DNA from 4 places in the Brevibacillus sp. JB24b genome. Region 4 is predicted to be linked to each of the others. Evidence: riboswitches for the same ligand, from Rfam matches in the RefSeq annotation. Region 4 holds a riboswitch; each other region holds the start of a gene.
The links. Region 4 has a riboswitch for S-adenosylmethionine ahead of ACQV1I_RS08795 (Na+/H+ antiporter NhaC family protein). Riboswitches for the same ligand answer to the same signal wherever they lie in the genome.

Region 1 (2,207 bases), 2.0 Mb from region 4:
AAGAAAAGAAACAAAATAAGCAGCCTAAGTCAGTTAAAGAGTATCTTGGTTCGATTGGCAAGGTATTTAAACAAAATGGAAAATGGTTAATCCCAGCCTTTTTTATTGGTAGCATATGCTTGTCTACGTTATTTGGTGTGCTTTTTTATCTATCCGATTTACTGGAAGAGACCTATCAGATTGATGGTGTGTTAAAAGGTGCTTTTTTAGCTATTCCCTTGCTGGCTATGAGTATAATGGCATTTATCACAGGGACTATTATTAAAAAGAGATTAACTGTGATGCGCTACTTTATTATTGCAGGGATGCTCTTACTTACCATCTCCTATGTTGGGGCAAGCTTTGTTTCTAACGTTTATTTCTTAATTGGGATTCTTGTATTTGGTAGCGTGGGAACAGGAATGATTCTACCGTGCCTCAATTCGATGATCATTGGGGCGGTTACAAAGACAGAGCGTGGAATGATTACGTCTTTGTATAATGGTGTCCGCTTTATTGGAGTAGCGCTGGGGCCGCCGATTTTTACATGGTTGTTGGGATTTTCGACGGGTGTCATGTTTTATTCGATTGCTTCCGTCACGTTACTATTCGCTATAATTGCATTTTTTACTATCACGCCACAAAAAGACACCAATTCTCAAGGAGCTACGGAGGAAGGAACTGCAAAAAAAGAGTCTTCAGCAGTTAGGAAAACGGGCGCTTCGACAGAATCAGCAGGTTCTAACAGCGAGAGCGAAACCTCCTCAAAGGACAAGAGCTTAGTGGATCAAAAGGCTTTGGATGAGATTACGGTGTTGTTAGAAATGCGGGAGGAAACAAAAGAAGAACAAAAACAGGGGCAGTTAAAAAAAGAACTGGGATTGGACCCGACAGATCTATTTGAGAAGCTGCTTACCAAAAAAGAAAAAGAGAAATCGAAATAGGTGATTTTAGCCTCCAGATGTGGGGGTTTTTTTGTTTCTAAGATATTGTATATAAAAAAATTACTACTAACATAAATAAACAAATGTAAAAACTGACGTGATTCTATTGACATTCCTAGTAACGATGATATGATAATTTATAAATTGATCCGATAACTTTATACAACTTCTTATCAAGAGCGGTGGAGGGACTGGCCCTATGAAACCCGGCAACCTTGATTCATTCAAAAGGTGCTAAATCCAGCAGAAGTATTTCTGAGAGATAAGAAGAATGGCACATACTTATACATGAAGCCCTTCTTCTTAGAGAGAAGGGCTTTTTTGCATACGTTTTTCACATAAAATACGGAAATACAAATAGCAAAGGGCGATAGCAGAGGGAAAAATGTATCCTTACAAGCATATAACCAAGTATTCCGATATAAAAATAAGGCATTAGAGAGAAGCGGGGGAAACTAGGCATGTATCTGTTAAAAAGAATATGTACCATGCTGATTACATTATGGATTATCGTGACACTAACCTTTATCATTATGCAACTGATACCGGGTGATCCGTTTGCTACTGATTCGCAAATGCTACCAGCAGATGTAGTCCAAAATATGCGAGAAAAATATAATCTGGATAAACCAATTGCCCAACAATATTTGTTATATCTAAAGGATTTGGCGCTGTTTGATTTAGGACCATCTATACAATCAAAATCACGTGATGTAAACGCATTGATTGCTTCAGGATTTCCTGTATCGGCTACGCTAGGATTACAATCGTTATTCTTAGCCTTATCGTTTGGTATTTCCTTAGGAATAATCGCAGCTCTTTATCATAACAAATGGCTAGATTACGTTTCGATGTTTATCGCTATCATTGGGATTTCTGTCCCAAGCTTCATTTTGGCTCCACTGCTAATCAAATTGGTTGCGGTTGAGTGGAAGCTCTTGCCGGCTGCCTCCTGGGGATCGTGGAAACACTCAATCCTGCCGTCTGTTACGTTGGCGGTCGGTCCAATGGCTATCATCGCCCGATTTGTCCGTGCTAGTATGCTTGAAGTCTTTAGTCAGAATTACATGAAGACGGCAGAGGCAAAAGGCTTACCTACGTTTGCGATAGTGGTAAAGCACGGAATTCGTAATGCATTGATACCTGTTTTGACATTTATCGGGCCGTTGTTTGCAGCGCTGATTACAGGTACGTTTGTGGTTGAGAAAATTTTTGCTATCCCAGGTATTGGCAAGTATTTCGTAGATGGCATCTTTAATCGTGATTATCCAGTTGTAATGGGAA
Region 2 (2,207 bases), 3.1 Mb from region 4:
ACCACGCCATTCCGTTATGATGCATATCGATTTACGTTAACTCGTCAGGAAATGTATGCAGGCTTTCGAGACATACATGGGCATTGGGCTAGAAATGATATAGGGCGCTTAACTCAACGTGGGGTTATTACGGTACCTAATACGTATAGTTTCCGTCCAGATGCAAATATGACACGAGCTGAGTTTGCAGATATGCTTCTACGTTCGATGAAGGCCAAAAAGATACCTGTTGGTCGATTGGGTACTAATACCTATAAGGATTTAAACAAAAAGCATTGGGCGTATGAGAGTCTATTACAGGCTTCACAAATGGGGATTATGAACGGCTTCAACGGAAAAATTGAACCGGATCGATCTGTTAATCGAGCAGAGATGGCTTTGATGATTGCGCGTGCTAAGAAACTAAACGTATCGAAATCGTCTAGTGTTTCTTATCGGGATGTGCCTAATTCACATTGGGCGGTGGCTGCAATAGAGACCCTTTCACGCTATGGTTGGTTACATGGTTATCAGGATGGAACCTTTAAGCCGGAGCGTCCGGTAAAGCGAGGAGAAATGGTTACCGTTTTAGCTAAATCATTCCAATTGTAAAATATCGGATTATTTTACTGAAGTACATTGACACCCTTCTAAAAAAAGATTATTCTATAAATCATGGATATTACTCTTATCCAGAGTAGGTGGAGGGACTGGCCCCATGAAGCCCGGCAACCGTTTTGAGCGGTGCTAACCAGCAGAGAAGGATAACTATTTAAATAGTTAGACTCACTCTGGCCGATAAGAGGGTTAAGGAACGCACTAGAAAAGCAACCTTTTCCTCAACGAAGGGAAAGGTTTTTCTTTTTGTCGTGATGGAAACCTGGCTCGGCAAACATATTATATCATGTTTCCAGTTGAAGGAGGTTTTTAGGTATGGAATTGCAAAAAGGGCGTCGCTTGTTTACATCTGAGTCCGTTACTGAAGGACATCCAGATAAGATTTGTGACCAAGTCTCTGATTCTATTCTTGATGCGATCTTATCGAAAGATCCAAATGCTCGTGTAGCATGCGAGACATCTGTTACCACTGGTTTAGTACTTGTGGCAGGTGAAATCACAACTTCTACGTATGTAGATATCCAAAAGCTAGTAAGAGATACGATTCGTGAAATTGGTTACGATCGTGCAAAATATGGTTTTGATGCAGATACATGCGGTGTTATTACTGCAATCGGCGAGCAATCAGCAGATATCGCACTAGGTGTTGACCAGGCGTTGGAAGCTCGTGAAGGTAGTATGACTGATGCAGAAATCGAAGCGATCGGTGCAGGTGACCAAGGTCTAATGTTTGGTTATGCTTGCAACGAAACTCCAGAATTGATGCCTCTACCAATCAGTATGGCTCACCAATTGGCTCGTCGTCTGACAGAAGTGCGTAAAAATGGTTCGCTTCAATACCTTCGTCCAGATGGTAAAACTCAAGTAACAGTTGAATACGATGGCGATAAGCCAGTTCGCATCGACACAATTGTTATTTCTACTCAACATGCTCCAGAAGTAGAACTAGATCAGATTAAAAAGGATCTAATGGAGCAGGTAATTAAACCGATCGTTCCTGCAAATCTGTTAGACGATCAAACGAAATACTTTATTAACCCAACTGGTCGTTTCGTAATCGGTGGTCCTCAAGGGGATGCTGGTTTAACTGGCCGTAAAATCATCGTAGATACGTATGGCGGTTACGCTCGTCATGGCGGGGGTGCATTCTCCGGTAAAGATCCTACAAAAGTAGACCGTTCTGGTGCTTATGCAGCTCGCTATGTAGCGAAAAACATTGTAGCAGCAGGTCTTGCTGAACATTGTGAAGTACAGGTAGCTTATGCAATCGGGGTAGCTCAACCGGTATCTATCGCTGTAAATACATTTGGAACAGGAAAAATTGCGGAATCTGATTTGGTAGCATTGGTTCGTAAACACTTTGATCTACGTCCAGCAGGTATCATTAAGCAATTAGACCTACGTCGTCCGATCTATAAACAAACCGCAGCATATGGTCATTTTGGTCGTAATGATCTTAATGTACCATGGGAGCGTACAGATAAAGCAGAAGATCTGAAAAAAGACGCTGCTAACCTGTAAAAAATACAAAGAAGCCTGGGATTTTCCTAGGCTTCTTTTTTCTTACAAAAATTGCGAAAAAGGCTAGGCAAGTACAACTTCAATGGGTT
Region 3 (2,207 bases), 460 kb from region 4:
TGTGACCTTTGGGTTTTACCTTTCAATTGTGCTGGACCTTGTAAACAAGCTTATACTTGTACCGTTTCCACAGCTTTTTGAATTGCCTGCTCTAAATCGTGCAAGATATCATCAATTGATTCTGTACCTACGGAAAGACGGATCATCCCAGGAGTCACACCCGCCTTAGCTTGTTCTTCCAGAGAGAGTTGTAGATGTGTGGTACTAGCTGGATGAATGATCAATGATTTGGAGTCTCCTACATTAGCCAAATGAGAGAACAACTGAACAGATTCAATTAATTTTTTGCCAGCTTCTACTCCGCCTTTGATTCCAAAGGTCAAAAGAGCTCCATGACCATCTGGTAAATAGTGCTGATTAAGTTCGTAGGTAGGGGAGCTAGCAAGTCCTGGATAGCTAACCCACTCGACATCGGTATGTTTTTCTAAATATTGAGCGACAGCAAGAGCATTTTGACTATGCCGTTCCATACGTAAATGGAGAGTTTCTAAGCCTTGTAAGAATAAAAAGGAGTTAAAAGGAGATAAGGTAGCTCCCACATCTCGCTGTAGCTGTACACGAGCTTTTACTATATAAGCAGCATTGCCAACAGCCTCTGTATAAACGATTCCATTGTAGGTAGGGTCTGGCGTAGAAAGCCCAGGGAATTTGCCATTACTCCAATCAAAATTACCGGAGTCGACAATAATTCCCCCGATAGATGTGCCGTGACCACCAATGAATTTGGTAGCAGAATGAATAACGATATCTGCTCCGTGTTCAATAGGTCGGCACAAGATAGGGGAGGCAAAGGTATTGTCAACCAGAAGAGGTAAGCCATATTCATGAGCTATGGTAGCAATGGCGGATAGATCAGCAACGTGCATCTGGGGATTACCAATCGTTTCGCAGAAGAAGGCTTTGGTTTTGTCCGTAATCTTTGAACGGAAATGATCTGGGTTGGATTGATCAACAAAATGAACCGTAATACCTAGCTTAGCAAATGTGTGGGCAAATAGGTTGTAGGTTCCTCCATATAAACTGTTCGAAGAGATGATTTCATCACCAGCTTGAACGATATTTAACAGGGCAAATGTAATGGCGGCTTGACCAGATGCAGTAGCCAATGCACCGATACCACCTTCTAAGAGAGCAACACGCTTCTCAAAAACATCCTGTGTAGGATTCATGATGCGGGTGTATATGTTCCCAGGCTCCTGCAACGAAAATAGATTGGCGGCATGGCTGGTATCGCGAAACTCATAGGATGATGTTTGATAGATGGGGACTGCGAGAGCTCCAGTAGTCGGGTCTGCCTCTTGACCTCCGTGAAGGGCTAGCGTTTCTCTTTTCCAATGTAGATTTGACATTAAAAACCACTCCTTTTCAATGTAAAGTACGGTGATTCTTTGGGTAAAAAGGTTTGCAGTACAGGCAGAGAAGGTAGGCTCCTACAACAAAAAGCCCTCCTCTGAGTAGAGGAAGGCTGCGTTTACAAATTCGCATACATTCATCTCTCAGAACCTTTCGGATTCTGCAGGATTTAGCACCTAGAACACTACGTTCCGGTTGCCGGGCTTCGTCGGGCCAGTCCCTCCACCACTCTTGATGAAAATGAAAGTTTGTTTTATTGTAAGAAGCTCAAAGTGATAAGTCAATAAAATTTTGTACATTCTGAAAAAAGAATAGAACAAATTCGGTTTTTTATTAATAGTAAACATTATAATCGGTATGGTTTTATCTTGATTAAACATCAAAATAATAAGGTGGATATCGGAATAAAGAGGTTTTACTTGTATTATACAAGAAGTGAATAAGGATGTATAAAAATACAAATAAGTATAATTATACATAATGTAATGTATAAATCGTATCGTAGCTTGCTTTTTGGGGGTTGAAATGGGTTATATAGCTGTAAAAAGGTGAAAACATGCATACATCATATAAATCCTTTATGAAAGTAAGTAGTCGAAAGTCTGACCTTGTCCGTCTTGGATGGATACATGAATAGAGAAAGACGATAATTTAGAAAAAGAAAAGCTAGGGAGATAAAAGTGTGGGTTTTATAAGGGTGAACAACAAATGCTAAAGGGAGTATCTGTCTCTGAGGGGTAGGGAAATGGAAATTTTTATAACATGAGCGAGATATGTTTTTCAATTACACATAAAATAAGCATCAATTCCTTCACCTTCGTGCACATTTTTACATTTTCCTATTTACTCTTTTT
Region 4 (2,207 bases):
TACGGTAATACTTTCACCCAATTGAAGGATCCTATTGTAATATTTGTATGATTTCCTGATGTAAGAACGACTAAAAGTATGCACGTCAGAATGGCAGCTGGTAATACAATTAAAAAGTTTGTTTTGAATTTATCTTTCATTTCCGTTCCTTGTGTGCGTACTGCGGCAATTGTCGTATCGGAAATAAATGATAAATTATCACCGAACATAGCTCCTCCGACAACGGTTGCCATTGTGAATGCAACCGAGATATCTGTTTGTTGGCTAATCCCTACTGCAATCGGAGCTAATGCAGCAATAGTCCCCATGGATGTCCCCATTGCTAGTGAGATAAATGATCCAATTACAAATAAGCCAACTACTAAGAGACTCTGAGGTAATACAGAAAGTGCTAGGTTCACGGTAGCTTCAACGCTACCCATGCCTTTTGCTGCTTGAGAAAATGCTCCAGCCAACACAAAGATTAATAACATAACGACGATATTTGGATTGCCGGCTCCTTTAGCAAATCGTTCTACCTTTGTATGAAAGCTTTCCTTTCGGTTCATTACTAATGCAACTGTACTTGCAATTATAATGGCAACGATGATTGGGAGCTGATAAAAATCTCCTGTAATAACCCCAGAGCCAATAAATAGTGCTAAAAATATACCAAGCGGCAATAAAGCCAACGCACTCCCTTTTGTTTGATTCATCAATAACACCCTCTCTATTTCTAAACTTTTCCTAGAGAAAAATGAAGAAGACCTCTTCTTATGAGAAGAGGTCTTATATGGCATATAAGAAACACTCTTCTCATCTTTCAAGCACATGCTTGCTGGATTTGGCACAGCACTCTAAATACGAGTCCGCTGCCGAGGCATCAAAGGGCCAGTCCCTCCGCCTCTCTTGATAAGAAGGTTTCATATTTTATTCTCTATTGATTAATCTTTTTTTACTTTACTCTTTCCTACACAAAATGTCAAATATTTTTTAGTGCTATTTAACTTATGCAAGTGATCCGGCTATATAGAAGCCTCTTTTGGTTATTATTCATCAGCTTCTTGAGCAATTTTTTCTCTTCAATGGATATCCTGAATTTATATAGTCTCACTACATGTAAATATGCGTAAATCTTTCATTTTGGCTCGCTCCAATTGATAGAACAGCTACATGAGTACAAATGGAAATATCGTCCATCAAGCGATATAATAAAGAAAGATGCAATGAAAAAGGGAGTGAATGTAAGTGAAGCAAGATATCATAGAGCGGTTTACAAGATATGTAAAGATTGATACACAGTCCAATGCACAAAGCCAGACAGTTCCGTCAACACCAGGACAGTTAGAGTTGGGTAATTTGCTAGTCGAAGAATTAAAGGCGATGGGACTCTCGGAAGTTACAATCGATCCAAATGGATATGTAATGGCGACACTCCCTGCAAATACGGATAAGCAAGTTCCAGTGATCGGTTTTTTATCCCATTTGGATACGGCTACGGATTTTACAGGTAAAAATGTCAATCCGCAAGTCCACGAAAATTTTGACGGAAAAGCTATTACATTAAATAAAGAACTTGGCGTTGTTCTAACACCAAAATTATTCCCAGAGCTACCGTCCTACAAAGGTCATACATTAATTACTACCGATGGGACAACATTGCTCGGAGCAGATGATAAAGCTGGGATTACTGAAATTATGACAGCGATGGATTACTTACTAAAGCATCCAGAAATCAAGCATGGAAAAATTAGAGTAGCATTCACTCCTGACGAAGAAATCAGTAGAGGACCAGCTCATTTTGATGTAGCTGCTTTCGGCGCGAAATTTGCCTACACGATGGATGGAGGGCCTCTAGGTGGATTGGAGTATGAAAGCTTTAATGCCGCAGAACTCAAGCTCACCTTTAAGGGGATTAGCACGCATCCTGGAACGGCCAAGAATAAAATGCTTAACGCAAGTAAGCTAGCAATGGAATTCCATGCACAACTACCTGTAGATGAGGCACCAGAGTATACAGATGGCTATGAAGGCTTTTACCACCTTAGCTCAATAAATGGCGATGTTGAACAAAGCAAATCTCAATATATTATTAGAGATTTTGATAAAGACAACTTTAACAGCAGAAAAGAGAAAGCAGCAAGCATCGTGAAACAGATGCAGGAGAAATACGGAGCAGAAAATATCATTATGGAGATGAATGATCAATACTACAACATGCGTGATAA

Region 1: another riboswitch for S-adenosylmethionine. It lies ahead of ACQV1I_RS17950 (ABC transporter permease); the one in region 4 lies ahead of ACQV1I_RS08795 (Na+/H+ antiporter NhaC family protein).
Region 2: another riboswitch for S-adenosylmethionine. It lies ahead of metK (methionine adenosyltransferase); the one in region 4 lies ahead of ACQV1I_RS08795 (Na+/H+ antiporter NhaC family protein).
Region 3: another riboswitch for S-adenosylmethionine. It lies ahead of ACQV1I_RS11200 (homocysteine synthase); the one in region 4 lies ahead of ACQV1I_RS08795 (Na+/H+ antiporter NhaC family protein).

Annotation. Positions count from the first base shown of each region.
Region 1 covers NZ_JBNVQV010000001.1:3,837,899-3,840,105, reverse strand. The annotation lists gene ACQV1I_RS17955 (MFS transporter) at 1-923, shown strand, start outside; SAM riboswitch class I at 1,091-1,192, shown strand; gene ACQV1I_RS17950 (ABC transporter permease) at 1,385-2,207, shown strand, end outside.
Region 2 covers NZ_JBNVQV010000001.1:4,945,636-4,947,842, reverse strand. The annotation lists gene ACQV1I_RS23210 (S8 family peptidase) at 1-591, shown strand, start outside; SAM riboswitch class I at 665-784, shown strand; gene metK (methionine adenosyltransferase) at 913-2,118, shown strand.
Region 3 covers NZ_JBNVQV010000001.1:2,262,872-2,265,078, forward strand. The annotation lists gene ACQV1I_RS11200 (homocysteine synthase) at 51-1,349, opposite strand; SAM riboswitch class I at 1,487-1,594, opposite strand.
Region 4 covers NZ_JBNVQV010000001.1:1,799,267-1,801,473, forward strand. The annotation lists gene ACQV1I_RS08795 (Na+/H+ antiporter NhaC family protein) at 1-812, opposite strand, end outside; SAM riboswitch class I at 793-898, opposite strand; gene pepT (peptidase T) at 1,228-2,207, shown strand, end outside.